2 regions of the Rhizobium sp. M10 genome follow, and region 1 is predicted to be linked to the other one. Evidence: riboswitches for the same ligand, from Rfam matches in the RefSeq annotation. Region 1 holds a riboswitch; the other holds the start of a gene.

Region 1 (3,180 bases):
GAGCGCTCCAGCAACGGCTTCTGCGATGCCGGCATTGGCGATCATGCCGATCTTGACGGCATCGACACGCACATCGGCAAAGACGGCGTTGATCTGATCGGCAACGAATGCAGGCGGCACCAGATGCACGCCGGTGACGCCTTGGGTGTTTTGCGCCGTCAGCGCGGTCAGCACTGCCATGCCGTAGACGCCGCGGGCGGAAAAGGCCTTGAGATCGGCCTGGATGCCGGCGCCGCCCGAGGGATCGGAGCCGGCGATGGAGAGGACGTTGCGGATCATGCACGGACCTTTCGGATTTCAGCGGCGATGCGGCGCGTCGCCGCTTCCGGATCCGGCGTGCCCGAGATGGCGGAGACGACGGCAAGCCCGCTTGCGCCTGCGGCAAAGACGGCGGCCACATGGTCCGCCTTGAGGCCGCCGATCGCAACCGAGGGCACCGGCGAGGCCGCCACCAGCTTGGCAAGACCGTCAAAGCCGATCGGCTGCTTGTGGTTGGCCTTGGTCGGGGTCGCAAACACCGGGCCGACGCCGGTATAGTCGACGACATCGGGATCGACGGCAGCGGCAAGCGCTTCGGTTTCGACCGACAGGCCGAGGATCATCCCGGGACCGATCATCGCCCGCGCGCTCACCGCATCCATGTCCTCCTGGCCGATATGCAGACCGTCGGCGCCGATGGCGATCGCCGCCTCGACATCGTCGTTGACGATGAGGCGGGCGCCGGTGCCATCAAGCGCCTGTTTCAAGGCGCGTCCGGTCGTAATCATCCCGGCCGTGCCGGCATGTTTGTCGCGCAGCTGCACCATCGTCGCGCCGCCGGCAACGGCAAGACGCGCGGTCTCGACCATGCCGATCCCGGCGCAGAGATCGGGATCGAGGACGAGATAGAGCGAAAGGTCGAAACTCTTCATGCCGCCGATATCCTTGCCCGGGCATCGAGCGTTTCGGCATCGAGCGCGTTCAACGCGTCGAGGAAGCGCCATGCGAAGGAGCCGGGACCGGCCGCACCGAGCGCTGCCTCCTCGCCCGCGATGGCGAAGGTTGCGAGGGCGGCGACCGTCGCGCCGAACAGATCCTCGGGCACGGTGGCGGCAAAGGCGCCGACGAGGCAGGTGAGCGAGCAGCCAAGCGCGGTGACCTGCGGCATCAAGGCCGATCCGCCTGTGATGCGCACCGCCCGCTCGCCGTCGGTGACGAAATCGACGGCACCGGTGACGGCGACAATCGCCTGCTGCCGCGCGGCCAGCCATCGCGCCGAACCTTCGGCCTGCTCGACCGGATCGCGGCTGTCGACTCCCTGGCCGCGGCTCTCGCCGCCGGCAAGCGCGATGATCTCGGAAGCGTTGCCGCGGATGATCGTGGGTTTGAGCGCCAGCAGAGCAGCGACCGCATCGCGGCGAAAGGCAGTGGCATAATGGGCGACCGGATCGAGCACCCAGGGTTTGCCGGCCGAGGTCGCCGCCTTCGCCGCCGCCTGCATGCCGTCGATCCATTGCGTCGACAGCGTGCCGATATTGACGGTCAGCGCGCTCGCGATGACGGCGAACTCGCCGGCTTCCTCAGCCGCATGCACCATGGCCGGCGAGGCGCCCGCGGCCAGGAGAACATTGGCGGCGATGTTCATCGCGACATAATTGGTGATGCACTGAACGAGCGGCGGCTTCTCGCGCATCGCCTTCAGCATGGCTCCTGGTGTGCTCCTGGTCTGCATGTGGCCCCTTTCAGGCGGGGGCGAGCACGGGGTCATTCGTGCGGCGGACCGCGACCCCGAGCGACTCCCTCCGCCGGCATTATCCGGTTCAGGTTCGAAGGGTGCTTCTCAGCCCGCCTGTCGACGAACGCCCCTGTCTCTCATCGGGTTCTTTTTCGCAGAGAACGGGGCGGATGTCATCCCGAAAATGACAGTCCTGCGACGGCGCGGCGCGTGAAGTCCGCTGCGGACACGCTATCATCCTCGACGGCCAGGCCCGGGCTTTACGGGGGCCGAGAGCTTGCCGCCGATTCGGGTCTTGATCAGGTTTTCCCGAATACGGCCCACGGATTCCGTCCCAGGCTGCATTGGCCGCCGCCTTTTCACCATTCGGTTGTCCTTTCCCTTCCGAGAAGAACAGTCGCAGCAACCCGCGGGTGTGACGAATTTCTGAAATACATCTCAGTATTCGTAGGCGGCATCGAGGATAAAGCCGGCGCCTTGGAATGTCTTTTCTTCAAAATGAGTACGGCTCATCTTTCGCAGATTTTTCTGGATGGCCGCCGATGCGGAATTATTCATCCTATCCGATTATACGCCTGATTTTCAATAAAAACGAGCAGGTGACCAGCTTCGCGTAAGTTGCGCATCGTCTCATGTCCGTCGCCAAGCGGTTTTATTCGAATTTCGGAATCTGTTGGCGATTTCGTTGCGAATGGGGTCTCGGGCAAACTGAGCGTAATCTCCCAGAACGCGAAATAAATACCTAACGCAAACTTTACCGTGCTGACACGTTAAGGTTGACCAAATTGCGGATTGTAGCGATATGACTTCCAACCAAAATAAAATCTTCCTGAAGTTGCATTTTAAATGAAGAAATTTTTGAAAAGCGGCATGAAGCGGGTCCTTTGGACGATCGCCCCCATTCTGATATCGATCGCCTGCACGAGCCCATCCTTTTCGCAATCTCCTGATGGTCAAGAACCGGAACAGGCGCCGGCGCAACCTGCGCCGGCGATAAAATCGCAGAAATTCGACGACTGGTATTATCGCTGCACGGGTTCGGCAGGCACCGAGGCCTGCGAAGTCGCTCAGGTGGCGCAAGTCGCCAGGGACGGCAAACCCGTCAATATCCTGACGCTGGCGATCTCGGCGCCGCCGGCCGCGCCTGCCGCACCTTCCGACAAGGGCAAGGGCAAGCCGCGGCTGATGCTGACCGCCCTTCTGCCGCTCAATGTTTTCCTGCCCTCGGGCCTGTCGATCAAGGCCGACGGCAAGCCCGTCGCCAAGCTCGATTACCGCAATTGCAACCAGACCGGATGCTGGGCGCAGCTGGCGCTGGATACGAAAATGACCGCGGCGCTGAAGAAGGGCGCGGCGGCCGAGGGGCTGGTGCGGCTGATGAATGGCCAGGACGTCAATATCCGCTTCTCGCTGAAGGGGCTGAAGCCGGCCCTCGACGAGCTTCAGTCCGTCGCCGCGAAGTAGCC
Region 2 (3,180 bases), on a different contig from region 1:
AGCACGTAGATCCGGTCGGAGAGGAACACCGCCTCGCGAACGTCGTGGGTGATCAACAAGGCCGTCCAGCGATGTTGCGTCCACATGCCCTGCAGCCATTCCTGGATCTGCGTGCGCGTCAGCGCGTCCAGCGCGCCGAAAGGCTCGTCGAGCAGCAGCATGTCCTGGCTCTGGACGACGGTGCGCAACAGCGCGGCGCGCTGGCGCATGCCGCCGGAGAGCTCGGCGGGATAATGGTGTTCGAAGCCGGCAAGGCCGAAATGCTCGAACAGCGGCGCCACGGTGGCGCGGGCGGCGCGACGGCTCATGCCGCCCACCTCCAGGCCGAGTGCGGCATTGTCGATGATCCGGCGCCAGGGCATCAGCGCGTCGCGTTGCGGCATGAAGGCAAAGGAATGCGGTGCCTGTTCCAGCGGGGCGCCCTTGAAGAGCAAGGCGCCTGAATCGGGTCGAAGCGCCTGGGTCAGCAGTCGGAGTACCGTCGACTTTCCGGAGCCGGAGGGGCCGACGATCGAGACGAACTCGCCGCTTGCGACAGCGAGCGAAATGTCGCCGAGCACCTGCATGCCGTCGAAGGATTTCGAAATCTTGCGCAGTTCGACCAGTTCATCGGTCATCGGCGGCGCTCCCCGGACGGTTGCCAGGGCATGACGAGGCGCTCGATCATCAGCGTCACTCCGAAGAGGCAGAGTGTCAGTACGGCGCTGACGACGACGGCGGCGAGGACGAGATCCGGCCGGAAATTGTTCTTGGCGTTGAGGATATAGATGCCGAGGCCGCGTGCGGCTCCCGCATATTCGGCAAAGATCGCGCCGACGACGGCATAGGTGATCGAGATCCTGAGGCCGGCGAAGAAATAGGGCAGCGAGGAGGGAAGCCGGGCCAGGCGGAAAATGCGCCAGCGGCTTGCCTTCATCGAGTTCAAGAGTTCAGCGATGTCGCGGTCGGTTGCCTCATAACCCTGCAGCAAAGCGACGAGCAGCGGGAAGAAGGTGACGAGCGCAACCAGCAATATCTTCGGCAACAGGCCGAAACCGAACCAGAGGACGACGAGGGGCGCGATCGCCACCAGCGGCAGGGTCTGGCTCGCAATGAAGATCGGCAGCAATGCCCGGCGCATGAAGGGCATGAAATCCATCAGGATCGACGAGACGAAAGCGAAGGCGAGCGACAGGGCGAAGCCGCCGAGTGTGGCGCCGAGCGTCGGCCAAGTGTTTGATATCAACGCTTCGCGGTTCAGCCAGCCCTGGGTCAGGATGCGCGAAGGCGCCGGCAGGATGGACGGTTTGATGCCGGAGAGATCGACATAAAGTTCCCATGCGGCCAGAAAAGCAAAACCGGCGAGCAGGGCGGGGGTCGCCCGGTAGAGGGCGGCACCGAGCGCGGCAAGGCGCGAATCCGATGGTGGTGGCGATGTCATCAGCGTCGATTTCAGGCTTTCGTCCGGCTGCATGATTCTTCAGGTCGGAATCGATCCAAGGACAAAATCATGCAGCGATTCAAAGTGCCGCGGCGCCCTTGGCGCGCTTGAAAAGTCGCGCGGCGCCGCAGATGCGCAAACCTGTCGAAGACATCGGGAATGGTGCCGGCCAGCCTGCCGGATATCGGAAAGGGTGACACTTGTGCGCCGGAAAACATCTGAACCTCGCTCCGCTGGCATTACCCAGATCAGCTTTGAAGGGTCCGGAGGCTTGCGCTTCTCATCTCAGCCCCGGCGACACGGAGCTCCCCTGTTATTTCAGCGAAAACTATCATCGGGGTTTTCTTACCGCAACCGCAAAATCACACATCCGTCCGCCGGGTCGGAACGGAACCGCGGACGCGAAAAAACACCCGGGCGGAGTCCTGCCCGGGTGTTTTCCGAGGTTCCGTACCTGCCGGGAACGGAACCCGAGCTCGTCTCAGGCGGATATATCGGCAGGACGCGGCCGTGGCGAGGGTGGCAAATGCCGGCGCCATGATTTCAGTCCGCTATCGACCGGGTGATCTGACTGTCGCTCCTTCCTGCACCTGGGCTTTACGCCCGGGGGAGCAGGCGTTATAAAACCTCAACTAATATTGAGGTCAAGAGGCGATGGATACGATCACCGTTACGCCGCTCGGCAGGCTTTTGACGGTCGGCGAAGTGGCGGAACGCAGCGGTCTTGCCGTCTCGGCATTGCATTTCTATGAGGCCAAGGGGCTGATCTCCAGCATCCGCACGCGCGGCAATCAGCGGCGTTACGGACGTGACGTGCTTCGCCGGCTCGGCATCATCAAGGTGGCGCAACGTGTCGGCATTCCGCTTTCGGAAATCCAGACGGCGTTTGCCTCCCTGCCGCAGGGGCGCACGCCGACGGTTGCTGACTGGCAGACGCTGTCGGCGCGCTGGAAGAATGAACTCGACGAGCGAATCAGACGGCTCAGCCTGCTGCGAGACCGTCTGACCGGCTGCATCGGCTGCGGCTGTCTGTCGATCGACAGCTGCCCCTTGCGCAATCCCTGCGATCGGCTTGGCGAGGAAGGGCCGGGTGCGCGGCTTCTGGAGAGCGGGAACGAAAGCTGAGCCTCCCGGAGCTCTCTCCTGCGCGGAAAGATCGATGCGTGCCTTTCTTTCGGCCGGCGCGCGCATATGTTAAGGGCGAATGACGCAACCGGCGGCATCGTCCGCGAGGAGGACGGCTTCGTGTTCCATCCGAGACTATTCGAAAATCGCAATGTCGTCGTCACCGGCGCCGGGCGGGGCATCGGCCTCGAGGTGGCCCGGCAGTTCCTGGACTGCGGCGCGAAGGTGATCGTCCATACCGGGCGCAAACCGGGACGGGATCTGCCGGATTTCCTGCTGACGGCTGAATCGGAAAGACGGGCGCTGTTGCTCAACGCCGATTTCACCGCGGTCGGCGGCGCTGCGCAATTTGCAGAGGACGCTCTCGCCTTCTTCGACAAGGTGCATGTGCTCGTCAACAATGCCGGCACCATGCTCGGCCGTTTTCCGGCCGCGACGCTGACCGACGCGGATTATGAAGCGATCGTGCGGCTGAACCAGACGTCGGTGGTGGCGCTGACCCGGGCGCTGTTGCCGGCATTGAAGGCGGCCGAAGGCGCGGCTATCGTCAACACGGTTTCGATTTCAGCGCTGACTGGCGGCAGTCCCGGTTCTTCGGTCTATTCGGCCTCGAAAGCCTTCGTTTCCACCTATTC

Evidence for each region. Region 1 has a riboswitch for thiamine pyrophosphate ahead of thiM (hydroxyethylthiazole kinase). Riboswitches for the same ligand answer to the same signal wherever they lie in the genome.
Region 2: it holds a riboswitch for thiamine pyrophosphate, as region 1 does, so the genes downstream of both, CO671_RS11325 (ABC transporter permease) here and thiM (hydroxyethylthiazole kinase) in region 1, are expected to answer to the same signal.

Annotation. Positions count from the first base shown of each region.
Region 1 covers NZ_NWTA01000024.1:57,220-60,399, forward strand. The annotation lists gene thiD (bifunctional hydroxymethylpyrimidine kinase/phosphomethylpyrimidine kinase) at 1-279, opposite strand, end outside; gene thiE (thiamine phosphate synthase) at 276-911, opposite strand; gene thiM (hydroxyethylthiazole kinase) at 908-1,711, opposite strand; TPP riboswitch at 1,760-1,856, opposite strand; gene CO671_RS27505 (invasion associated locus B family protein) at 2,561-3,178, shown strand.
Region 2 covers NZ_NWTA01000005.1:364,836-368,015, forward strand. The annotation lists partial or broken gene CO671_RS11320 (ABC transporter ATP-binding protein) at 1-617, opposite strand, end outside; gene CO671_RS11325 (ABC transporter permease) at 614-1,420, opposite strand; TPP riboswitch at 1,629-1,742, opposite strand; gene soxR (redox-sensitive transcriptional activator SoxR) at 2,075-2,545, shown strand; gene CO671_RS11335 (SDR family oxidoreductase) at 2,666-3,180, shown strand, end outside.